DNA from 4 places in the Mesorhizobium sp. M0029 genome. Region 1 is predicted to be linked to each of the others. Evidence: riboswitches for the same ligand, from Rfam matches in the RefSeq annotation. Region 1 holds a riboswitch; each other region holds the start of a gene.
What was found. Region 1 has a riboswitch for cobalamin ahead of NKJ76_RS08305 (aromatic ring-hydroxylating oxygenase subunit alpha). Riboswitches for the same ligand answer to the same signal wherever they lie in the genome.
Positions count from the first base shown of each region.

Region 2: another riboswitch for cobalamin. It lies ahead of NKJ76_RS14245 (DUF1636 family protein); the one in region 1 lies ahead of NKJ76_RS08305 (aromatic ring-hydroxylating oxygenase subunit alpha).
Region 3: another riboswitch for cobalamin. It lies ahead of NKJ76_RS14020 (CbtB domain-containing protein); the one in region 1 lies ahead of NKJ76_RS08305 (aromatic ring-hydroxylating oxygenase subunit alpha).
Region 4: another riboswitch for cobalamin. It lies ahead of metE (5-methyltetrahydropteroyltriglutamate--homocysteine S-methyltransferase); the one in region 1 lies ahead of NKJ76_RS08305 (aromatic ring-hydroxylating oxygenase subunit alpha).

Region 1 covers NZ_JAMYVF010000004.1:13,140-15,333, reverse strand. The annotation lists gene NKJ76_RS08305 (aromatic ring-hydroxylating oxygenase subunit alpha) at 1-1,213, opposite strand, end outside; cobalamin riboswitch at 1,331-1,532, opposite strand; gene NKJ76_RS08300 (DUF680 domain-containing protein) at 2,033-2,194, shown strand, end outside.
Region 2 covers NZ_JAMYVF010000007.1:101,697-103,890, reverse strand. The annotation lists gene cobW (cobalamin biosynthesis protein CobW) at 1-458, opposite strand, end outside; gene NKJ76_RS14245 (DUF1636 family protein) at 461-886, opposite strand; cobalamin riboswitch at 925-1,129, opposite strand; gene NKJ76_RS14240 (winged helix-turn-helix domain-containing protein) at 1,159-2,194, opposite strand, start outside.
Region 3 covers NZ_JAMYVF010000007.1:57,312-59,505, reverse strand. The annotation lists gene NKJ76_RS14030 (aromatic ring-hydroxylating oxygenase subunit alpha) at 1-66, opposite strand, end outside; gene NKJ76_RS14025 (gamma-glutamylcyclotransferase) at 201-893, shown strand; cobalamin riboswitch at 961-1,155, shown strand; gene NKJ76_RS14020 (CbtB domain-containing protein) at 1,192-1,371, shown strand; gene NKJ76_RS14015 (CbtA family protein) at 1,387-2,190, shown strand; gene cobU (bifunctional adenosylcobinamide kinase/adenosylcobinamide-phosphate guanylyltransferase) at 2,183-2,194, shown strand, end outside.
Region 4 covers NZ_JAMYVF010000022.1:74,503-76,696, reverse strand. The annotation lists gene metE (5-methyltetrahydropteroyltriglutamate--homocysteine S-methyltransferase) at 1-1,374, opposite strand, end outside; cobalamin riboswitch at 1,470-1,671, opposite strand.

The DNA of each region.
Region 1 (2,194 bases):
CGGCAAGGCGCGGGCCGATGAAGGCCGCGTACCATTCGACGAACTGGATCACGCCGCCCTCGTGCAGCTCCGAATAGGGGCCGGGCTCATAGGCCGGAGACAGGATGCCGAAGGCGTTTTCCTCGACGATGCGGCGGTCCTGGTCGTTGGTCTCGGTCCAGACATGGGTGAGCTCCTCAAGGTTGTAGTCGACCCCCTCGACCGCATCCTTGTGCACCAGCCACTTGGTCGTCACCGCGGTTTGCGTGGCGCTGATCGGCAGCACCCGGAAGGTGACCGCATGGTCGATCAGTATGTGGTTCCAAGTCGTCGGATAGTGGTAGTGCATCAAGGTGCCGATGCGGTCGGCGGCAACAGTGTCGGACAGGTTCTTCGTCACCGCGCGCTTTCCCGACATCGTGTAGCTGACGGCATCGCGCAGCAGCGGCGCGCGGGTGGCGCGGTATTGCCCGGCCGGATCGATGCGGAACTTGCTCGGCAGGCCCGCCGCCTCGCATTTCGCCCAGTGCGCCAGCATCTCCGGATCGCTGTCGGCGCCCTGCACGCCGGTCACCGTCGGCGCTTCGGGGAATGTCTTGCACAGCTCTGGATGATTGCCGGCGCAGTGATAGCATTCGCGGTTGTTTTCCCAGACCAGCTTCCAGTTGCCCTTCTCGATGATGGTGCTCTCGAAGGCGACCTTGGCTTCATTCAGCCGGTGCGGCTTGAGGTAGGGCTCTATCATGGCGCGCATCGGCGCAAAGTCGGCAGGTTCTTTCGCCAGGCAGATGAAGATGTAGCCGCCGACGCTCTCGCAGGCGACGGGCTTCAGGCCGAACTGGCTCTTGTCGAAACCGTCGGCCATCTGGCGGGCAAACAGCAGCCGGCCGTCAAGCTCGTAGGTCCACTGGTGATAGGGGCAGACAAGCTTTGCCGCCATGCCCTTGTCAGTGTTGCAGACACGGCTGCCGCGATGGCGGCAGGAATTGTGAAAGGCGTTGATGTTGCCCTTCTGGTCGCGGACCAGCACCACCGGATAATCGCCGATCTGCACGGTGATATAGCTGCCGGGCTTCGGCAGTTCGCAATCATGGCCGATGAACAGCCAGTCGCGATACCAGATAAGCTCCATGTCGAGCTTGAAATAGTCCGGGTCGGTGTAGAAGGGCTGTTCCAGCGAAAAGCCTTGCTTGCGGCCGTTCAGGAGCCTCAGCATGTCGTTGCGCGTATCCATAGTTCTGTCCTCGTGGTTTAAGGACTGAACTTGGTGGTGATGGAGGAAGGATCGGACGCAGGCCGGCGCGGCGCCGGACATGCACTATCCACCTCTTGACCGCCCACCGCGATCAGTCGAGTCTAGGCATCTCGGGCTGGTTTCCGGGCTCTGGAGTTGTCCTTGCGGACCATCGCGACACCTTCCCAGGCTCTTGCCCAGTGGTCTCCCGTTGCGACTTGAACTCCACCACCGTTGCGGGGGCAGCGCCGGATTCTGACCGGCTTCCCAATTCTCCGCTGCGTCGTCACGAAGCGGCACCTGAGATGCGATCATCTAATCACGGCAGCGATCGCGACGTCGGCATGAAAGCGACATCATATCCATGCGGCGCGACACGCGCGGCATACGCCCCCCGCCGCCGGTCAAAGAGCTGAGACGTTTCTTGCGACGCCATCATCGCCGTTTCGAATCGCTGCGGATCCAGTTCCGATCGGGGGCAAAAATGGCTCAACGGTATCGAAAAGTTACTATTAGCAATCTCTAATCGAACCGAACGGTTCGTTTCTGTTGACAATGCGTGCAGGACGGTGTGAACGACGGCCCGGAAACCGACACCGGAGCGAACCACTCGGTTCGACATAAGCAGCTGAAAACAATGCGATAAATGACCATAGAGGAACTTCCTGGCACAATTTCAAGGTGCAGGACCGTGGTCCACACGGAACAACTTCGTGATTGGAAACCAGCCTATGGCTTTCCCACATCGGGGCTGTCCGAACGACGCGAATTCCTCCCAAGACACGCCGCTAGACGGACAGACAAACTGGAGTACTAAAAATGAAAAAGATCATCCTCACTGCCGCAGCCGTTTTGGCGATCACCGGCAGCGCCTTCGCCGGTAGCGACAATTACGGTTCCAATGGTGCGAACCAGCCAGCCGTCTCGGTCGACAGCTCGTATACGGCTTCCATTCAGAAGCCGGCGCACGCTGACAAGCAG
Region 2 (2,194 bases), on a different contig from region 1:
TCGTTGGCGACTCGGCCTTCGGCCAGCGCCGGGCCGTCTACCACGGCGATGACACCGTCGACGGTTACCCGGCTCTTCACGCTCGGCCACTGGAACGCCTGGACCAGCGGCTTGGGCAGAGCCAGGCCCGAGGTCTCGATCAGGATGTGGTCAACCTTCGGTGTCAGCGCGAGGATCTTGTCGAGGGCGGGCACGAAATCGTCGGCGACTGTACAGCAGATGCAGCCATTGGCCAGTTCGACGATGTTTTCCTCGGGGCAGGTGTCGATGCCGCAGCCTTTCAGGATTTCCCCGTCGATGCCGATGTCGCCGAACTCGTTGACGATGATGGCGATGCGCTTGCCGCCGGCATTTTCCAGGAGATGGCGGACCAGCGTCGTCTTGCCGGCGCCGAGGAAGCCTGTAACGACAGTGCAGGGAACACGGGAGAGGTTGGCGGCCGGGTTTGAAGCGTTCATCGTCAGTCCTTCAGCATGTCGAGGGGTGGGATGCGGGCAACGAGGCCGCGCTTGAGGCTATCGGGCCGGCCGCGCCACGGGATGAGGCCGTCGGCCGAAGTCGCGAAGAGCTTTGCGCCGGTAACGAGGTCGGCGCCGCTGGTTGCGGTCAGATCGCCGAAGACATAGCTCCAGCAGCCATCGCGCAGGACCGCGGCGCTGAGGCGGCGCTTGCAATTGCCGAGACATTCGGCGGTGCGGACCCGGATATCGCCGGCAGCGGCGCGGCGTGTGTCCTCAGCCAGCAATTCGCCGGCGCGCGGATGGGCGTCGGAACCGGTCTCATCGCGGCAGGAGGCGCAGACGATGACGGTCACGCCGGTCAGGGCGTCGTTGTCCCCGGACGCAATGTCCGCTGTGCCAGCCGAAAAACTGCTGTTCTGGTCCAAAAACCGTGCTCCTTGCCCGGAAACCCGCCAGGCGATCGGATACTTTGTCTCAGACGGCAGGTCTCCTGGCTCGCGGGTCGTCGCCTTGGTTAGCCGCCTTCCCGGTGTTACCCAGTGGCTTTCGGCCTTGGCTCGTCGCTTACAGTTGCGGGGACAGCCGCGGATTTGGGACCGAAATCCCGCACCGCATTCCCTCTTGGCCCTTGCCGTTGCGGGCAGGGGACCGTCTGCAGCGGATTTAGGCTTTTGCGGGGAGTTGTGTCAACGCGCTGCTACGACATGGCGATGTCGGCCAGGGGTTTCCCCAGATTGCCGGCCGGCGCCACTTCGATGCGCTCAAGGCCAAGCCAGCCCTGCATCTGCTTCAATTCCTCGAACAGCTCTGCGGCAGTTTCCGGCGGCGCGCCGGGTTCGGCGTAGGCGGCGTGGACGCGCAGCACGCTGGCCGGGCGGTCGGCCTTGAGATCGACGCGGGCGACGATCCGGTCGCCGAGCAGGAAGGGCAGCACGTAGTAGCCATATTGGCGCTTGTCAGCCGGGGTGTAGATCTCGATGCGGTAGTGGAAATCGAACAGGCGCTCGGTGCGCGAGCGCTCGAAGACCACCGGATCGAAGGGCGCCAGTAGCGCGCGGGCCTCGATCTTTCGCGGCAGACGGGCGTCCTTATAGAGGTAAGCCGGCTTGTCCCAGCCTTCGACGTTTACCGGCAGCAACTCGCCCATCTCAACCAGTTCCTCCAACCGGCCCTTCATGTCGGCCGGCGACAAGCGGAAATAATCGCGCAGGTCACCCGACGTCGCGATGCCGTGGGCGCGGGCGGAAATGCGCAGCAATTCGCGGTGCGCGTCCTCGGCCGCCGGCACCGGCAGATCGAGGATCGCCTGCGGCAGCACGCGCTCGGGCAGGTCGTAGAAACGCTCGAAGCCACGGCGGTGCGCCGTGGTGATGCGTCCGGCCCAGAACAGCCATTCGAAGGCGTGCTTGGCGTGGCTCCAGCCCCACCAGCCGCCCGAACCTTTCTGGCCTTCCAGTGCCGAAGCGGCAATCGGGCCGCGCTCGGCGACCGCGCGGTAGATCTCTTCGATATAGGCGGCGTGCTCGCGGCCCCATTTGGCGAGGCCGAGATACATTTCGTCGCCTTGCTCGGCCCGCTGCATGCGCCAGCGCATCAGCGGGTAGGTCTCGACCGGCAGGAACGAGGCCTCATGCGCCCAGTATTCGAACACCGTGCGTTTGCGGGTGATGGCCGCATTGTCGAGCAAAGCCAGCGGGTAGGGGCCAAGCCGCGAATAGAGCGGCATATAGTGG
Region 3 (2,194 bases), on a different contig from region 1:
CGGTAGCGTCGGTTCGGCCCGGCTCAGGCCGTTATAGGGGTCGCGCTCGCTCGGGTTGGGATGCATGGCTGGCTTCCTATGAAGCGTCAGCCGACACCCCGGCAAATCGTTTGTCAATCAGAGTGCCGCATTGCCGGTTGCAGGCGCGGCGCATAATCATGTCGTGGACATGGGACATTCGGAATTGGGGGGATTCGGACGTGGCCGCACGACAGATGTCGCTTACGCCGGAGCTGGTCGCGCGCTGCTGGCGCGAGATCAGGGACCCCGGGCCTGATCCGGACGCGATGCATCTCGATGAAGCCGACTATGACGCGCTTCTGGATGAATTGCAGGTCGAACTCCCGGATAGCGAACCGCTATGGCTGTTCGGCTATGGATCGCTGATCTGGAAACCGGAAATAGATTATGTCGAGGACCGCGTTGCGCTGGCGCGCGGCTGGCATCGGTCCTTTTGCATGAACATGACGCGCTGGCGCGGCACCAAGGTCAGCCCCGGCCTGATGATGGCGCTGGACCGTGGCGGACAATGCAAGGGCGTCGCCTTTCGGCTGACCGACAATAACCGGCGCGAGCAGTTGGGCCGGCTTTTCCGGCGCGAAGTCACGCTGAAGCCGACAAGCTACCGGCCGCGCATGCTGAAGCTTGCAAGCGAGGCCGGACCGCTCAGGGCATTGGCCTTCGTGATCAACCGCAACGGCCTGACCTATTCCGGCCCGCTCGACGAAGGCAAGATCGTCGAAAGGCTGGCCACGTCCTGCGGGCACTGGGGATCGGGCGCCGACTATCTCTACAACACGGTGAAAAACCTTGAAGAGCGCGGCATTCACGATCGCCATCTGTGGCGGCTGCAGCGGCTGGTTGCCGAGCGGATCACCGCGTTGAACCCGTAACGCCGCATGGCGCATTCGCGCTGTTGGCCGGCGGAATTTGGTTTGCCGGATGCGGCCGTTTCAGCCTATAGTCATGCATGTCGTCGGTTCCGTTAGGGACCAAGAGGGAATGCGGTGAGGGCTGACTTGTTGCCCAATGCCGTGGCTGCCCCCGCAACTGTGTGCGGTAGTCCTCTCCAAGCCACTGAGGATTTTTCCTCGGGAAGGTGGGGAAGGGCGCTGATCCGCGAGCCAGGAGACCTGCCGGCGACAGGGAACTGACTTCGATGCCCTCGGGTGGAGGGCGAAAGGACAAGATATGAATACCGCTTCCGTCTCCCTCGGCGCATCCGTCTCCTCGCAGTCGCGCTTCATGCAGCTCGTGCTTAGCGCGTTTCTGGGCATTTTCGTCGTCGGCGTTGTCGGTTTCTCGCATATCGATGCGGTCCACAATGCGGCGCACGACTATCGCCATTCGATGGCGTTTCCCTGCCACTGACGAGGATCTGACATCATGAACCTGTTTCGCAACGTCGTGTTCATCGCGGCGATCGCAGGGCTCGTGGCGGGTGTCGCTCTCGCCTGCATGCAGGCCTACGCCACCGTGCCGCTGATCCTCAAGGCGGAGGTCTACGAAAAGGCTGGTGGCGGCCATGAGCATCAGCATGCCGCGGCGCCCGCCGCCAACGCTGCGGACACCGATGCCATGAGCACCGCCGCGCCGGCGGAAAATGCGGTGAGCAGCGCAGCCCCGGCTGAAGCAGCCGCGCCGGCGGAGGACGAAGGCTGGGCGCCGGCCGACGGCTTCGAGCGTTTCGCCTTCAGTGTCGTCGCCAATATCGTCACCGGCATCGGCTTCGCGCTGGTCCTGGTGGCGGTTTCCGAGTTCGCCGGCGGCATCGGCAGCTGGCGCCAGGGCGTGTTCTGGGGCTTGGCCGGCTTTGCCGTGTTCACGCTGGCGCCGGGCCTCGGCCTGCCGCCGGAACTGCCGGCAATGCCGGCGGCCGATCTCATGCAGCGCCAGATCTGGTGGTGGGCAACGGTGATGACAACGGCGATCGGTCTTGCCCTTATCACCTTCCGCACGTCGGCGCCCCTGACCGTGCTCGCCGTCGTCCTGATCGTCGCCCCGCATATTGTCGGCGCGCCGCAGCCTGACAGTTTCGTAACGCCGATCCCGGAGGGCCTGCATCATCAGTTCGTGGTGGCGGTGACGCTGACCAATCTGGTGTTCTGGCTGGTGCTCGGCGCAGTTGTCGGCATAGTGCGCGCGCGCTTCGCCGGCACCGCGACCAGCCTGCGCGACAGCTTTGCCTGATCGC
Region 4 (2,194 bases), on a different contig from region 1:
GATGGTCGTCGTCGGGAACGGCGGCAGCCCGAGTGAGCCGGCTTGGACTCTGGAGCGCTCGCCAAAAGCGCTCTCTCGTCGCTTCGCGCTGTCCTCAATGCTAGCGATCCGCCCCTGAACAAGCGGGTCATGGATCCTCGTGGATGTCACGCGCGTGGCGGCAGCCTCGGCAGACGCTTTCAACGCGCCTGCCACCGCATCCCTGCCTTGGGACAGGGCCCGGGCCAGCAAGACCAGCTCGTCGGTCTTCTGGGCCGCGAAGGCGAGCCACGACCTGATGTCGGCGTCGAGTTCCGTCTCCATGCGCAGATCAATCGGCACATGCAGCATCGAGCAAGAAGGCGCGATCTCGACGCGGTCCAAGGGCCAGCCGGCGACGATCGGTTTGATGCGGTCGAGAATGGCGGGCAGGTTCGCACGCCAGACGTTGCGGCCATCGATCAAGCCAAGCGAGAGCACCAGATCCTTCGGAGCGAGCCGACCCACCGTTTCCAGCTGCTCGGGAGCGCGCACGAGATCAATATGCAGCCCGGCCAGGGGCAGAGAAACCGCGGTTTCGAGATTGTCTCCCAGCGACCCGAAATACGTAGCCAGCATGATCTTCAGCTCGGGCGCGGCTTTCGACAGCTGGCCATAGGCGAATTCGAACGCAGCTCGTTCGTTCGGGTTCAGATCGAGGACAAGCGCTGGCTCATCGATCTGCACCCAGTCGGCTCCCGACAGCTTCAGCTTCTGCAGGACTTGCTCGTAAACGGGCAGCAGCCGCGGTAGGAGCGCGATGGGACCGAACCCCTCGGCAGGCGATTTCGCCAGCTTGAGGAAGGTGATGGGTCCAAGGATGACTGGGCGTGTGTGAATGCCGAGAGCTTTAGCCTCGAGGAAATAATCGACCGGCTTCGATGACGAGAGGGCGAACGTCTGATCATCATCGAGTTCCGGCACAATGTAGTGGTAGTTGGTGTCAAACCACTTGGTCATTTCCATCGCGGTTACACCAGGTCCATGAGCCTCCTCCTGGTGACCAGCGTGTCCACAATCCTCCGTCTGACCCTGGTTGCCGCGCGCCATTGCGAAGTAGATGTCAAGTGGGACCTCGCCGCTATTCCAGCCGTAACGGGATGGAACGGCCCCGACCATGGCTGCGGTGTCGAGCACATGGTCGTAAAGCGAGAAGTCGTTCGACGGGATTTTCGACACGCCGCGATCGCGCTGCTCTTCCCAGCTAGCGGCACGGAGCGCCTTCGACGTCGTGAGAAGGTCGCCAGCGGACGATGTTCCGGACCAGTAGCTTTCAAGCGCGAATTTCAGTTCTCGCCGACGACCGAAGCGCGGCACGCCGAGCGTTGCTACAGGAATTTCCTGAGAGTCAGTCATGTCATACCCCGATGGTTGGGGCGCCGATGACAAGGAAGGCGCTAGCAGGCCGGCACGAACGCCGGCTTGCAGCGGCCACCGAGACACCCCGCCCGTGGACGTAATTCGCCGTGGCAGGTCTCCTGGCTCGCGGGGTCATAGCCTCTACCCGTCTTCCTGAGGGTATTCGCCTCAGTGACATGAGTGGGGTTGGCTCGCCGCTAACAGTTGCGGGGGCAGCGCCGGCATTGCACCGGCTTCCCTCTTAGCTCCGCTGCGGCAGCGCCGCACGCGAGAACCACGACACGCAGACAATCACAGCAGTCCGCTCTTTTGTCAATGACGCATAACGAAATGTTTATGTCGTTATGTGATTTCGCTTTTACGCTTGTCTAACATTGTGAAATATTCAGTCGCCCATTGGCGGCGCTGCTCCGCTGCCACCATAGTCCAACTAATGGATCCCTGTCGGGCTGCGACATCCCTCGCAGGTCGCCGATGAAGGATTTCGGACAAGACTTCAAGCGCGTGACAACGTCATTAGAATGCAGAAGATCGCATTGGTGGCGATGTTTAACGATGCGGCCGCAAGCCGTGCGTGCGTGGTAGAAGCGGTTTTCTCGGAGTGAGCGCCAAACCGTGGTCCGAGGGGAATTGGCACGCCAGTCGTCATCACGGGTGACTAGGCAATCGTGATGACTCCGCTCGGCGGCAAGAGACCACACTGACGGAGCCTGGCTCAAGGGTCTGATGCAAAGCCCGACTGTGGTCCCGATAAGCCGCTTAAGCCGCATTCAGGCGGTCAGGATAAGTATCTCTCTCTCCAAGCGCTCGGCATTGA